Regions from separate parts of the Micromonospora parathelypteridis genome, predicted to be linked through region 2. Evidence: predicted binding sites of a transcription regulator. Region 2 holds the regulator's gene; each other region holds the start of a gene.

Region 1 (5,169 bases), 940 kb from region 2:
CGAGCCGGGTTCCGCGGCGGGGACGACTCCTGGTACGACCCGTGGGACGGCAGCCGGAACCCGACCGACAAGGGCGGGCACGGCACCCACACGGTGGGCAGCGCGGTCGGACGGGACGGCATCGGGGTGGCACCGGACGCGCAGTGGGTGGGCTGCGTCAACCTGGACCGCAACCTCGGCAACCCGGCGCACTACCTGGACTGTCTGCAGTTCATGCTGGCGCCGTTCCCAGCCGGCGGCGACCCGTTCACCGACGGCCGACCGGAGCGCGCCCCGCAGGTGCTGACCAATTCGTGGGGCTGCCCGCCGATCGAGGGCTGTGACCGGGGCGTACTGCGGCCGGCCACCGCGGCGCTGGACGCCGCCGGGATCTTCGTGGTCGCCGCAGCCGGCAACACCGGCCCGTGGTGCGCGTCGATCGACGACCCGCCCGCGCCGTACGCGGAGGTGTTGACCGTGGGCGCGGTGGACGCGCAACGCCGGGTGGCCGAGTTCTCCTCGCGGGGGCCGGTGCCGGGCGGCGCGGGCAAGCCGGACGTACTGGCACCGGGTGTGGGTGTGGTGTCGGCGATGCCGGGCGGCACCTACGCCGCGCTCGACGGCACCTCGATGGCGACCCCGCAGGTGGCCGGGGTGGTCGCGCTGATGTGGTCGGCGAACCCGGCGCTGGTCGGCGACGTGGACCGCACCCGGCGGATCCTGCGGGACACCGCCACGGCGGCGACACCGACCTACCGTTCCAGCAACCCGACCGACGCCTGCGGCGGCCCGTCGAACGTCACCGGCGCCGGCCAGGTCGACGCCTTCGCCGCCGTCCGAGCCGCCCAGGGGTGAGGACGGGCGGGAGTGCGGACCGAAACCCGGTGACCTAGGGTCGGCGACCATGGACGCCGAGATCATCGTCACCGAGCTGACCCCCGACCTGGCCCCCACCGTGGTCCGGCTCTGTGCGCAGGCCCTCGACCTTCCCGAGGACGCCGCCGAGGCGGCCCCCATCGTGGACGTGCTCTGGCCCCGGGCCGCCGCCGACCGGCCGGTGGTCGGACTGGGCGCGTACCGGGGCGCGGATCTGGTCGGGGTGCTGCTCTGCTCGGTGTCGTCGACCGAGCCGGGCATCGGGCACGTAGACCTGGTCGCGGTCCTCCCCGACCACCGCCGCCGGGGCGTCGGCCGGGCCCTGCTCCACCGGGCCGAGCGCGTGCTCGCCGAACGCGGGGTGACCGAGGTGCTGCTGGCCGGGAACCCGCCGTACTACGCGTGGCCGGGCATCGACGTCCGCTACACGCCAGCGGTCTGCGCCGCCCTCGCCTTGGGCTACCAGCAGGACCGGACCGCCTGGAACATGACCGCAGACCTGTCGTACGACGAGTCGCCGGCACTGCGTTCCACCGAGGCCGCCGAGCGGCGGCTGGCCGATCAGGGCGTCACCGTACGCCGGGCGGAGCCGGCGGACCTGCCAGCGCTGACCGCGTTCGCCCGGTCCACCTTCGGTGGCGCGTGGGATGGCGAGCTGGCCGGGTCGGTGGGTCGTGACGGCGCCGGCTGCCACCTGGCCGAGCGGGACGGCGAGGTGCTCGGCTTCGCCGCGTACGGGTCGTCCCGGCCGAGTTGGTTCGGGCCGATGGGCACCGCGCCGGCCGCCGAGGGGTCGGGCATTGGCGGGGTGCTGCTGCGGCGCTGCCTACGGGACCAGCAGACGGCGGGGTTGGACCGGGCGCAGATCGGCTGGGTGGGGCCGGTGCCGTTCTATTCAGGCAGCGCAGGTGCCCGGATCGAGCGGGTCTTCTTCCTGTACCGGCGGGAGGTCGGGGCGCAATAAGGGGCGAACGGGACACTGGTCCAGATAGCGCCGTTCGCCCGCACCGACCATCGACGCCCCCTACCGTTTCGGTAGAGGAGGCAGCCATGACCACGGATGACGACAAGACCGAGGACGGCCCGCCGATCACCTGGAAACCGGTCGGCGAACTCCCCGGCCAACTGCCGTTCGACCGGCTCGACTACGGCGACGCCGAGCAACTGGCCGAGATGACCACGGACGACTCGCCGTCGGTGGTCGAGGAGCCGCAGGAGATGGTGGACGCGCCGATCCAGCTGCTTCCGCCGTACGACCGGGCGCACAAACGGCGCAACCAGCGCCCACTACCGACCTGACGACGAACGGGGCGGACCGCGTCAGCGGCCCGCCCCGTTCTGTGTCGGAACTGGACTCAGAAGTCCATGTCCCCGCCACCCGGGCCAGCCGGGGCAGCCGGGGTCTTCTCCGGCTTGTCCGCGACGACGGCTTCGGTGGTGAGGAAGAGCGCCGCGATGGAAGCGGCGTTCTGCAGCGCCGAACGCGTCACCTTGGCCGGGTCGATGATGCCCGCGGCCAGCAGGTCCACGTACTCGCCGTTGGCGGCGTTGAGGCCGTGACCCGCTTCGAGGTTACGGACCTTCTCCACCACGACGCCACCCTCGAGGCCGGCGTTGACGGCGATCTGCCGCAGCGGGGCGTCCAGCGCGACCTTGACGATGTTCGCGCCGGTCGCCTCGTCGCCGACCAGGTCGAGCTTGTCGAAGGCGGTCTTGCCGGCCTGAACCAGCGCGACGCCACCACCGGGGACGATGCCCTCCTCGACGGCCGCCTTCGCGTTGCGAACGGCGTCCTCGATGCGGTGCTTGCGCTCCTTGAGCTCGACCTCGGTGGCCGCGCCGACCTTGATGACCGCAACGCCACCGGCCAGCTTGGCCAGCCGCTCCTGCAGCTTCTCGCGGTCGTAGTCGGAGTCGCTCTTGTCGATCTCGGCACGGATCTGGTTGACCCGGCCCTGGATCTGCTCGGCGTCACCGGCACCGTCGACGATGGTGGTCTCGTCCTTGGTCACCACGACCTTGCGGGCGCGGCCCAGCATGTCGAGGCTGGCGGCGTCGAGCTTGAGGCCGACCTCCTCGCTGATGACCTGGCCACCGGCGAGGATGGCGATGTCGGTCAGCATGGCCTTGCGGCGGTCACCGAAGCCCGGCGCCTTGACGGCGACCGACTTGAAGGTGCCACGGACCTTGTTGACCACCAGGGTGGCGAGGGCCTCGCCCTCCAGGTCCTCGGCGATGATCAGCAGCGGCTTGCCCGACTGCATGACCTTCTCCAGGATCGGGAGCAGGTCCTTCACCGACGAGATCTTGCTGTTGGCGATCAGGATGTACGGGTCGTCGAAGACGGCCTCCATACGCTCCGGGTCGGTCATGAAGTAGGCCGAGATGTAGCCCTTGTCGAAGCGCATACCCTCGGTGAGCTCCAGCTCCAGCCCGAAGGTGTTGCTCTCCTCGACGGTGATGACGCCTTCCTTGCCGACCTTGTCCATCGCCTCGGCGATGATCTCGCCGACGGTGCTGTCGCCAGCGGAGATGGAGGCGGTGGAGGCGATCTGCTCCTTGGTCTCGACGTCCTTGGCGAGCTTGGACAGCTCCTCCGAGACGCTCGCGACCGCAGCCTCGATGCCCCGCTTCAGGGCCATCGGGTTGGCGCCAGCGGCCACGTTGCGCAGGCCCTCGCGAACCAGGGCCTGGGCCAGGACGGTCGCCGTCGTCGTGCCGTCACCGGCAACGTCGTCGGTCTTCTTGGCGACCTCCTTGACCAGCTCAGCGCCGATCTTCTCGTACGGGTCCTCGAGCTCGATCTCCTTGGCGATGCTCACACCATCGTTGGTGATGGTGGGGGCACCCCACTTCTTCTCGAGCACGACGTTGCGGCCCTTGGGGCCGAGGGTCACCTTTACGGCGTCGGCGAGCTGGTTCATGCCCCGCTCGAGGCCGCGGCGCGCCTCTTCGTCGAACGCGATCATCTTGGCCATACGGCGTTGTCCTCCTGGACACTCACGGGCCACCCGAGATGTGTGCCTCGAATGGGCCGCCTGGTGTACGCACCTTGGGACGTCGCCACCTGGCGACGACGACGTCCTTCGGCCGGGCCGGATAGCCCGCGACGACCGGCCATGTGCCGCCCCGGCGTCTCCACGCCGGTGCAACCTGGCCCCACCGTCCCGACCATTGGCACTCACGGTATGCGAGTGCCAATGACTTGTTTAGCACTCTCCCCTGCCGAGTGCAAGCACGATGGGGCCGCTCAGCCGAGTTCCGCGGCCAGTCCGGCAGTGTTCACCGGCGCCTCATGGGCCCGCTGCTCGGCGTATGTCACCAGTAGCCCGATCAGCTGGGCGAGATGGGCCGGCAGGGCCAGCACCGCGGTGACCCCGATCACCGCCACCGCCCCGGTCGCGGTACCCGGCGACGCGAGGGGATCCGTACCGAGAACGGAGGTGCCTGCCCCCTCCAGCGCCCCCGGGATCAGACTGCCGATGATCACCGCCAGGGCCACCAGGGCCACCCGACCGAGCAGCAGGCCGAGTCGGTCGTGGAACATCCGGAACGATCGGCCGATCGGTTCGCGGCGTTCGAAGAGATAGACCGGGCCGGCCATGCTCAGCGCGAACGCCAGGTAGATGCCGGGCAGCACGCAGAGACAGACGCCGACGCCGACGAGCACGCTGATCAGCAGGGTCCAGCCCCAAAGCCCGAGCGCCCGACGGAGGCCGTAGCGCAGCGCCGAATCGAGGCTGCCCGGCTGGCCGGCCGCCTGCTGGGTGATCACCCAGCTGCCGGCGGCCCAACCGACGGCCTGCACCAACCCGATCAACAGACTGCCGCCGACCAGCACGACGATGATGCTCAGCAGCTCGGAGACGAAATTGTCCGGCAGCACGGCGGTCGGGTCCGCCTCGGCCTGGGCGGCCCACTCCGCCGACGGGTCCAGGCCGAGAGAGATCACCGAGAGCACCGCCGCCGGCAGCACCTGGGTGAGCAGCATGATGGGCACCAACTGCCGCCAACCCCGGCGCAGCGCGCCCCCACACCGGTTGAACCATCCGGCGAGACCGGCGCCGGGCGGAGTGACCAGGGGGTCGTTCGGGTCGAACCCGTAACCCGGCGGGTACCAGCCGACCGGCGACCCCGGATACCACGGCTGCCCGCCGTAGGGACCCGCCCCGAGCGGGTAGCCGCCGGTGGGCGGGAACGCCCAGCCCTGCGGTGGCGGGGCCGCACCCCAGGCACCCTGCGCGGGATCCCAGCCGGGCGGCGGACCGGCGTGGCCGGAGGGCGGGTCAGCCGGGGGCATGCCCGGCGCCCAGC
Region 2 (5,169 bases):
CCCGAGCGGTGGCCACCCACTTGTCCCGGGCGCGTACGCCACGGTCTCCGCGCCACTGCGTCACCGAGCGGGACGCCGCCCAGGGCACGATCTCGTCGACCCCGACCTCGGTCATCGCCTGCACGGCCAGCTCACCCCGGTCGCCCTTGGCGATGCCCTGCACGGTCACCAGCCGGGGTACGGGCGCGTCCGCGTACCCCCGGGAGGTGACGGTGACCTCCAGGCTGCCCCGGCCGACGGCGGTGACCACCGCGGCGGCCGTGCCGCCCCGACCGTCGGCGAGCAGCAGCTCCTCGCCGACGCGCAGCCGCTGCACGGTCGCGGCGTGGTGCCCCTCCGGGCCGTCCAGGGTGAGCGCGTCGCCGGTGGGCAGCGCCTCGACCAGGAACAGCGGCGCGGACACCTCAGGCGTGCCCGTTGAACGCGTCGCGCATCCGGGAGAAGAAGCCGCCCTGCTTGGACAGCTCGGCGACCTCCTCACCACGGGTCTTGGCGAAGTCGCGCAGCATCTTCTCCTGGTCCGGGTCGAGCTTGGTCGGCGTCCGGACGTCCAGGTGCACGTAGAGGTCGCCCCGGCCGGTGCCACGCAGGTGTGGCACACCCCGGGCGCGCAGCCGCAGCGTGCTGGCCGGCTGGGTGCCGGCCTTGACGTCGACCGTCTCCTCGCTGTCCAGGGTCTTGATGGTCAGGCGGGTGCCGAGCGCCGCCGCGGTCATCGGCACGGTGACGCGGCAGTGCAGGTCGTCGCCCTTGCGGGAGTAGACGTCGTGCGGCCGCTCGTGGATCTCCACGTAGAGGTCGCCGGCGGTGCCGCCACCCGGGCCCACCTCGCCCTGCTGGGCCAGCCGGATCCGCATGCCGTCCTCGACCCCGGCCGGGATCTTGACGGTCAGCGAGCGGCGGGTGCGCACCCGGCCGTCGCCGGCGCAGGTGGGGCAGGGGTGCGGGATGGTGGTGCCGTAGCCCTGGCACACGGTGCACGGCCGGGCGGAGACCACCTGGCCGAGGAAGGTGCGCTGCACCGACTGCACCTCACCCCGCCCGGCGCACGCCTCGCAGGTCGCCAGGTGGGTGCCGGCGGCCGTGCCCGCTCCGGAGCAGGTGGTGCAGAGCACGGCCGTGTCGACGGTGATCGGCGCCTCGACGCCGAACGCCGTCTCGTGCAGGTCCAACTCGAGTCGCAGGATCGCGTCGGCACCCGGCCGGGTACGCGGACGCGGGCCACGGGCGCCACCGGCCGCGCCACCGAAGAACGCGTCCATGATGTCCTGGAAACCGACGAACGGGCCGGCACCACCCGGACCACCCGGGCCGCCAGCGCCGCCACCGCCACCCGGGGCGAGCGGGTCGCCACCCAGGTCGACGATCTGCCGCTTCCGGTCGTCCGAGAGGACCTCGTACGCGGCGTTGATGTCCTTGAACTTCTCCTGAGCCTCCGGGTCCGGATTGACGTCCGGGTGGAACTGGCGCGCCAACTTGCGGTAGGCGCGCTTGATCTCGTCATCGGAGGCTTCCCGGCTCACACCGAGAATGCCGTAGTAGTCCCTGGCCACTGCGTTCCGTGTCCTCATGTTCGTCTCGCGTTGCGCCGATCCGGCGGCAGCCGGCCGTCGGCCCTGACTGTCAGTTCTGGGCCAGCAACTCGCCCACGTAGCGTGCCACGGCGCGCACCGTGGCGATATTGCCGGGGTAGTCCATCCGGGTGGGCCCCAGCACCCCCAGGCCGCCGACGATCGTGGCGCCTGGGCCGTACCCGGTGCTGACCACGGAGGCGGCGCGCAGGTTGTCGAACTCGTTCTCGTCGCCGATCAGCACCCGGGTCGTGCTCGGCTCGGTCTCGCCGATGAGCTTGAGGAGCACGACCTCCTCCTCCAGCGCCTCGAGGATCGGCCGCAGCGAACCCTGGAAGTCGAGCAGGCCGCCCCGGGTGAGGTTGGCGGTGCCGGCGAGCGCGATGCGTTCTTCATGGCGCTCGACCAGCGTCTCCAGGAGCACCGTGGCGAGGGTGGTCATCGTCGGACGCAGCTCGGCTGGCGCCTCTTCGACAAGCGCCTGCACCAACGGCGGCGTGTCGGACAGCCGGGCGCCGGCGAGCTTTTCGTTGACCAACCGGCGCAGGTCGGTGACGTTGTCGGCGGGCACCGGGCCGGGCAGCTCCACCAGCCGCTGTTCCACGCGGCCGGTGTCGGCGATCATGACGAGCATCAGCCGGGTGGTGGAGATCGGCACCAGCTCCAGGTGACGAACCGAGGAACGGGCCAGGCTCGGGTACTGCACGACGGCGACCTGCCGGGTCAGCTGAGCGAGCAGCCGCACCGTGCGGTGCACCACGTCGTCGAGGTCGACCGCGCCGACCAGGAAGCGCTCGATGGCCCGGCGCTCGGCCGGGCTGAGTGGCTTGACCCGGGACAACCGGTCGACGAAGAGCCGGTAGCCGCGATCGGTGGGCACCCGGCCGGCACTGGTGTGCGGCTGCCGGATGTAGCCCTCTTCCTCCAGCACGGCCATGTCGTTGCGGACCGTGGCCGGAGACACGCCGAGCTGGTGCCGCTCGACGAGCGCCTTGCTGCCGACCGGCTCCTGGGTGGAGACGTAGTCCTCGACGATCGCGCGGAGCACGGCGAGTTTCCGGTCGTCGAGACCCATTCTCCGCACCTCCTGTCGCACGTCGGCCGCCGGCGCCATAGGCCGGCCGGGCCTTCCTGGCACTCGACTGTAACGAGTGCCAGTCTACGTCGGCGTACCCGCCGGCGCGATGATCAACGGCGGCTCATCGGTGCGGCTCGCGCAACCCCGCTGGGCCGATCGGCCCACACTGCCGGGCGGAGTCGCTCTGGTGCGGCGTTGCCACTGGCCTCTACCGTGACATCCATGACTGAACCTCCTCGCCCTCCCGGAGCGGGTGAGCCCGGCGACTACCCGCCGGAGCCGACCTCCCCGAGCTCGTTTCCGTCGGCCGAGCCGCCCACCGCACCACTGTCCGGGGCACCCGGCCCGGGCGGCTATCCCCCGGCCGGTGGCTATCCTCCGCCCACTGGTGACCAACCGCCGTCAGGTGGCTACCCTCCGGCGGGTGGCTATCCTCCGCCCGGCGGTTACCCCCCGCCCGGCGGCTACCCCGCCGGCGGATATCCGACCGGTGGCGCCTACGGCGGCTATGCCAGCAACGAGGACAAGACCTGGGCGCTGGTCGCGCACTTCGGCGGTTCCCTCGGCGCGCTGATCAGCTTTGGTCCGCTGGGCTTCGTCGCCCCGCTCATCGCCTACCTGGCCCGCGGTAACCAGTCGCCGGCCGTCCGGGCGCACGCTCTGGCCGCCCTGAACTTCCAGATCCTCTGGTCGATCATCGCGTTCGTGCTGCTCTTCGTGAGCTGGTGCCTGCTCTTCCTGCCCAGCATCGCCGTCGTGGTGATCCAGATCCTGTTCGGGATCATCGCGGGCATGAAGGCCAACGAGGGCACCGCCTACCGCTACCCGATGTCCGCCAACTTCATCAAGTGATCCGGGCCGGCCGCTCCCCCGGCCGGCCCGCAGCACCCGCTGCCCCGGTCCGGGGCAGCGGGTCCGCTCAGGGCAGCAGGTCGCGCACGACCGCGTCGGCCAGCAGCCGCCCGCGCAGGGTGAGCACCGCCCGGCCGGCCGCGTACGCATCGGTGTCCAGCAGGCCGTCGGCCAGCGCCCGCTCCGCACCGGCCCGGCCGACGCCGTCGAGCACCGCCAGCGGCAGGCCGCTGGCGAGTCGCAGCCGGAGCATCACGTCCTCCATGTGCGCCTCGTCGACCGTGAGCACCTCCCGGGCGAGGCCAGGAGACGCGCCCGCGGCCAACCGCTGGGCGTACGCCGAGGGGTGTTTGACGTTCCACCAGCGCACCCCACCGACGTGGCTGTGCGCCCCCGGCCCCAGCCCCCACCAGTCCGCGCCGGTCCAGTAGAGCAGGTTGTGCCGGCAGCGGGCCTCGTCGGTGCGGGCCCAGTTGGAGACCTCGTACCAGGAGAGCCCGGCCGCGTCGAGTGCGGCCTCCGCGGCGAGGTAGCGGTCCGCGGCCACGTCGTCACTGGGGTACGCCAGCTCGCCGCGCCTCATCCGGGCGGCGAGCCGGGTGCCGTCCTCGACGATCAGGGCGTACGCGCTGACGTGGTCCACCCCGGCGGCCACGACCTGCTCCAGCGATGCGGCGAAGTCCTCGGCCCGCTCCCCCGGCGTCCCGTAGATCAGATCCAGGTTGACGTGCTCGAACCCGGCGTCCCGGGCCTCCAGGGCGGCGGCGGTGGCCCGGCCGGCGCTGTGTTTGCGGTCCAGGATCGCCAGCACTCCCGGGGAGGCGGACTGCATGCCCAGCGAGATCCGGGTGTAGCCGGCGGACCGCAGCAGCTTCAACGATTCCGGGGTGACCGATTCCGGGTTGGCCTCGGTGGTGACCTCGGCGTCGGCGGCCAGCCCCCAGGTGCGGTCGATGCCGTCGAGGATGCGGGCCAGGTCGTCGGCGGGGAGCAGGGTGGGCGTGCCGCCGCCGACGAAGACGGTGTCGACCCGGGGCGGCGGGCTGTCGCCGAGCACCCGGGCCGCGAGTGCCAACTCGGCCAGGACGGTGTCGGCGTACCCCTCGCGGCTGGCGCCACCGCCCAGCTCGGCCGCCGTGTAGGTGTTGAAGTCGCAGTAGCCGCAGCGGCTCGCGCAGAACGGGACGTGCACGTACACGCCGAAGCCGCGCGCGCCGACCGCTGCGGTGGCGGTGGCGGGCAGCGATCCGTCAACGGGGACGGTCTCACCATCTGGAAGGACGCCGGGCATGGCCACTAGTGTGCCCGGCATGACCTCTCCCGACGTCCTCGTGCGGGTCGCCACGGCCCGTGGGGTGACCACCCTCACCCTGGACAGCCCGCACAACCGCAACGCGCTCTCCACCGGCCTGATGACCCAGCTGCTGGCCGGGCTGGCGGACGCGGTCGCCGACGACGCGGTTCGAGTGATCGTGCTCGACCACACCGGCCCGGTCTTCTGCTCCGGAGCCGACCTGAAGGAGACCGCCGCGGCGTACGCCAGTGGGACGGTGCCCGCCGGGATGCTGGGTGACGTGCTCGCCGCGCTCTGGGAGTGCCCGAAGCCCGTGCTGGCCCGGGTCGCCGGGCCGGCGCGAGCCGGTGGGCTGGGCCTGATCGCCGCCGCCG
Region 3 (5,169 bases), 590 kb from region 2:
CGTCGAGCACCGAGAGGATCTGCACCAGGGCGGCGCCGCCGCCGGGCACAGTGCCCTCCTCGACCGCAGCCTTGGTCGCCGCGATGGCGTCCTCGATGCGGTGCTTGCGCTCCTTCATCTCGACCTCGGTCGCCGCGCCAGCCTTGATCACGGCGATGCCACCGGAGAGCTTCGCCAGCCGCTCGGCCAGCTTCTCCCGGTCCCAGTCGGAGTCGGAGGCCTCGATCTCCTTGCGGATCTGAGACACCCGGTCGGCGACGTCGGCCTTCTGGCCACCGCCGTCGACGATCGTGGTGTTCTCCTTGTCGACCACGATGCGCCGAGCGGTGCCGAGCACCTCGAGGCCGACCTGGTCGAGCTTGTAGCCCAGCTCCGGGGCGACCAGCTCGGCGCCCGTGGAGATCGCGATGTCCTGGAGCAGAGCCTTGCGCCGGTCACCGAAGCCCGGGGCCTTGACCGCGCAGACCTTGAGGGTCTTGCGCAGCGAGTTGACCACCAGGGTGGAGAGCGCCTGGCCGTCCACGTCCTCGGCGATGATCAGCAGGGGCTTGCTGTTCTGCAGGACCTTCTCCAGCAGCGGGAGCAGCTCCTCGATCGCCGAGATCTTCTGGGTGGTGACCAGGATGTACGCGTCCTCAAGGACGGACTCCTGACCCTCCAGGTCGGTGACGAAGTTCGGCGAGATGAAGCCCTTGTCGAACTGGAGACCCTCGGTCACGTCCAGTTCGGTGGTGAGCATCGAGCCTTCCTCGACGGTGATGACACCGTCGCGGCCGACCCGCTCCATCGCCTCGGCGATCAGATCGCCGATGGTGGCGTCCTGCGCGGAGATCGTCGCCACGTTCGCGATCGACTCCTTGCTGGTGACCTCGGCGGCACGGCCGAGCAGCGCCTCGGAGACCTTGGTGGCCGCCGCGTCGATGCCCCGCTTGAGGCCGGCCGGGTTGGTCCCGGCGGTCACGTTGCGCAGACCCTCGCGAACCATCGCCTGGGCCAGCACGGTCGCGGTGGTGGTCCCGTCGCCGGCGACGTCGTTGGTCTTGGTCGCCACCTCCTTGACCAGCTGCGCGCCAAGGTTCTCGTACGGGTTGGTGAGCTCGATCTCCTTGGCGATGGTCACACCATCGTTGGTGATCGTCGGCGCACCGAATTTCTTGTCCAGGACGACGTTGCGCCCGCGCGGGCCGAGAGTGACCTTGACCGCGTCCGCGAGGGCGTTGACACCGTGCTCCAGCAGGTGTCGGGCGTCGTCCGAGAAGCTCAGGATCTTCGCCATGAATGTCCCTTCGAAGCGCCATTGCCCCGGCCCGGCGAGCCGGACCGAGGCAATGGCACTGATCGGTTGCTTACTTCTCGATGACCGCGAGGACGTCGCGGGCGGAGAGCACCAGGTACTCCTCGCCGGCGTACTTGACCTCGGTGCCGCCGTACTTCGAGTAGAGGACGGTGTCGCCGACCTGAACGTCAACCGGAACCCGGTTGCCGTTGTCGTCGATGCGCCCCGGGCCCACAGCGAGGACAGTGCCCTCCTGCGGCTTCTCCTTGGCGGTGTCGGGGATCACGATGCCCGACGCCGTGGTGGTCTCAGCCTCGTTCGCCTGGACCACGATGCGGTCCTCGAGCGGCTTGATCGCAACCTTGGTCGCGGTAGTCACGGGCATACCCTCCTGGGGTACTGGTTTCGTTGCTGGCCGGCGGGGCCGACCAGCGTCAATCTGCCTCATGCCACCGGGCGGGGCCGTCGTCGCGGGTGCCGGTCCGCCTGGCGTGCGCACCCGGGTCGCGAGACCCGGAAGCTGGCACCCTCAGGGTGAGAGTGCTAATCGCAGGTTATTCCGTGGCTAGCACTCCGTCAAGGAGAGTGCCAGCGCGTCGCGCCCCGCCAGCCAGGATTTCCGAGTCGACCAGGACAATGATCGGGTGGATCTCGACCAGTTGGCGGCGCTGCGTACCCCCGAGGGGTCGGCCGCGCTCACGGCGGCGGCCGGGCTGGCCGGCGGTGATCCGCTGGCCGCGGCGTCGGCGCTGCGCGCTGCCGGGGTGCCGCCGACGCTGGCCGCGGCGGCGCTCACCCAGGCCGAGCTCCGTCACCGGGCGGTCGGCAAGTTCGGCCCGGCCGCCGATGGGATGTTCCTCACCCGCCCTGGCCTGGAGCAGGCCACCCGCCGGGTGGTCGCCGACCGTCGGGCCGCCCGGCTGCACGCGGCTGGCGTCCGCACCCTGGCCGACCTCGGGTGCGGCCTCGGCGCGGACGCGCTGGCCGCCGCCCGCGCCGGCATCCGGGTGTACGGGGTGGAGGCCGACCCGGTGACCGCCGCGATGGCCGCCGCCAACGCAGCGGCGGCCGGGCTGGCCGACCTGTTCACGGTCGAGTGCGGCGATGCCACCGCGTTCGACGTCTCCCGCGTCGACGGGGTCTTCTGCGACCCGGCCCGCCGCTCCACCGGCACCGGACGGCGGATCTTCGACCCGCGCGCCTACTCGCCGCCGTGGGATTTCGTCACCGGGCTGGCCGAGCGGGTTCCGCGCACCGTGGTGAAGGTGGCGCCGGGCCTGGACCATGCGCTCATTCCGACCGGCGCGGAGGCGGAGTGGGTCGGCGTGGACGGCGACCTGGTCGAGGCCGCGCTCTGGTGCGGCGAGTTGGCCGAGGCGCCCCGCCGGGCCACGCTCTACCGCCAGCAGGGCGCCGAGGCGCACCGCCACCAGCTCACCGGCTCGGGCGCAGACGAGGCGCCGGTCGGGCCGCCCCGCCGCTTCCTGTACGACCCGGACCCGGCGGTGGTACGCGCACACCTCGTCGCCGAACTGGCCGTCGAACTGGACGCCACCCTCGGCGACCCGAGCATCGCCTACCTCTACGCCGACCACCCGACCCGCACCCCGTACGCGCGCTGCCTGGAGATCACCGACGTGCTGCCGTTCTCGCTGAAGCGTCTGCGGGCGCTGCTGCGGGACCGCCGGGTGGGCCGGGTGGAGATCCTCAAGCGCGGTTCGGCGCTCACCCCGGAGCAGCTCCGGCGGGACCTGCGGCTGGCCGGCGACGCCGCGGCGAGCCTGGTGCTCACCCGGATCGCGGGCGCACCGACCGTACTGATCGGCAGGCCGGTCGACTAGCGTCGTCGTCGTGGCGGGACAGGGCACTCCGGCGACGGCACTGGTGGTCAAGCGTGGCGTCGCGCATCGCACCCATCCGTACCGGGTGGCGCCGGACGCCCCGAACTACGGTGCGTTGGTGGCGGTGGCGCTCGGCGTGGCGCCAGAGCGCGTGTTCAAGTCGCTGGTGACCGAGGTCGACGGCGCGCTCACGGTGGCGGTCGTCCCGGTCACCGGCGAGCTGGATCTGAAGGCGCTCGCGGCGGCGGTCGGTGGCAAGCGGGCGGCGCTGGCCGACCGGGCGGTCGCCGAGCGGGCAACCGGCTACGTACGCGGGGGGATCAGCCCGCTGGGGCAGCGCAGGCGACTGCCCACCGTGCTGGACGAATCCGCGCTGAGTCTCCCGACGATCTACGTCTCGGCTGGTCGGCGAGGCCTGCAACTTGAACTGGCCGCAGCGGATCTGGTGGCGCTGACCGACGCCCGCACCGCGCCGTTGCAGACCCGCTGACGGCTCTCGTTACGTCGACTCCCCCGTGGGATACCCGGGGAGTAACAGTCGCGTTGCTGAATTGTTATCGCTGCCAACAAACTTGGCACCTGCGCAGTCTTGTGGATTCGGCGCGAGGCGCAATACGTTGCCGGACACAACAAAAACAACACCTCCCCCACCCCCGAAAGGACCCTGCACATGCGTAAGGGGATCCTCACCATCGCCGCCGTGGGCCTGCTCGCGACCGGCGGCTTGACCGCCTGCGGCGACGACTCCGGCGACGACAAGGCCGGCTCGGCCAAGACTCCCAAGATCGGCGTGATCCTCCCGGACAGCAAGTCCTCCGTCCGCTGGGAGACCGCGGACCGTCGATTCCTGGAGGAGGCGTTCAAGGCCGCCGGCGTCCAGTACGACATTCAGAACGCGCAGAACGACAAGACCGCCTTCCAGACCATCGCCGACCAGATGATCACCAGCGGCGTCACCGCCCTGATGATCGTCAACCTGGACTCCGGCACCGGCAAGGCCGTGCTGGACAAGGCCAAGTCGCAGGGCGTCGCCACCATCGACTACGACCGGCTCACCCTCGGCGGCTCCGCCCAGTACTACGTCAGCTTCGACAACGAGAGCGTCGGCAAGCTCCAGGGCGAAGGTCTGACGAAGTGCCTGACCGAGAAGGGCGCCAAGAACCCGGTCGTGGCGTACCTCAACGGCTCCCCCACCGACAACAACGCCACCCTGTTCAAGGCTGGCTACGACTCGGTGCTCAAGCCGAAGTTCGACGCCAAGGAATACGTCAAGGGCCCCGAGGACGCGGTGCCGGCGTGGGACAACGCGCAGGCCGCGACGATCTTCGAGCAGCAGCTCACCAAGGCCAACGGCAAGATCGACGGCGTGCTGGCCGCCAACGACGGTCTCGGCAACGCGGCCATCTCGATCCTCAAGAAGAACAAGCTCAACGGCAAGGTGCCGGTGACCGGGCAGGACGCCAGCGTCGAGGGCCTGCAGAACATCCTCGTCGGTGACCAGTGCATGACCGTCTACAAGGCCGTCCGGGAAGAGGCCAAGGCCGCTTCCGACCTGGCCATCGCGCTCGCCAAGGGCGAGAAGAAGGACACCGGCCAGACGGTCAAGGACCCGGAGGGTGGCCGCGACGTCCCCTCGGTGCTGCTCACCCCGAAGGCCATCTACAAGGACACCGTCAAGGACGTCATCGCCGACGGCTACGTGACCAAGGAGCAGGTCTGCGCCGGGACGTACGCCAAGCTCTGCGCCGAAGCCGGCATCAGCTGACCGACGCCGCAGTACCCGCCGGGACGACCATCGCCGCCCGGCACGGGAGAACCTCTCCCGTGCCGGGCGGCGCCCGCCGGATGTGCCCCGACCTCCCTTGAGAAGGAGACCCCCGTGTCCGCGACCCCCCTGCTGGAACTCCGCGGGATCGACAAGAGCTTCGGTCCCGTCCAGGTGCTCCGCGACGTCGCCCTCACCGTCCACCCGGGTGAAGTGACCGCACTGGTCGGCGACAACGGCGCCGGCAAGTCGACCCTGGTGAAGTGCATCAGCGGCATCCACCCCAC

The links. Region 2 encodes HrcA, which represses chaperone genes, less so after heat shock. Its sites were predicted from a motif close to GGTTNGCACNCTCNNNNNGAGNGTGCNAACC; they were not measured.
Region 1: a site for HrcA is predicted at 4,028-4,058, ahead of groL (chaperonin GroEL). Genes of this name have one in related genera too.
Region 3: a site for HrcA is predicted at 1,795-1,825, ahead of groES (co-chaperone GroES). Genes of this name have one in related genera too.

Annotation. Positions count from the first base shown of each region.
Region 1 is NZ_JACHDP010000001.1:2,718,531-2,723,699, forward strand. Features, by position in the region: gene HNR20_RS12075 (S8 family serine peptidase) at 1-834, shown strand, start outside; gene HNR20_RS12080 (GNAT family N-acetyltransferase) at 884-1,819, shown strand; gene HNR20_RS12085 (hypothetical protein) at 1,906-2,154, shown strand; gene groL (chaperonin GroEL) at 2,211-3,833, opposite strand; gene HNR20_RS12095 (hypothetical protein) at 4,106-5,169, opposite strand, start outside.
Region 2 is NZ_JACHDP010000001.1:1,781,179-1,786,347, forward strand. Features, by position in the region: gene HNR20_RS07615 (16S rRNA (uracil(1498)-N(3))-methyltransferase) at 1-403, opposite strand, end outside; gene dnaJ (molecular chaperone DnaJ) at 405-1,553, opposite strand; gene hrcA (heat-inducible transcriptional repressor HrcA) at 1,624-2,646, opposite strand; gene HNR20_RS07630 (DUF4870 domain-containing protein) at 2,872-3,501, shown strand; gene hemW (radical SAM family heme chaperone HemW) at 3,569-4,792, opposite strand; gene HNR20_RS07640 (enoyl-CoA hydratase-related protein) at 4,812-5,169, shown strand, end outside.
Region 3 is NZ_JACHDP010000001.1:2,375,821-2,380,989, forward strand. Features, by position in the region: gene groL (chaperonin GroEL) at 1-1,276, opposite strand, end outside; gene groES (co-chaperone GroES) at 1,347-1,655, opposite strand; gene HNR20_RS10370 (THUMP-like domain-containing protein) at 1,921-3,117, shown strand; gene ybaK (Cys-tRNA(Pro) deacylase) at 3,128-3,607, shown strand; gene HNR20_RS10380 (sugar ABC transporter substrate-binding protein) at 3,788-4,882, shown strand; gene HNR20_RS10385 (ATP-binding cassette domain-containing protein) at 4,997-5,169, shown strand, end outside.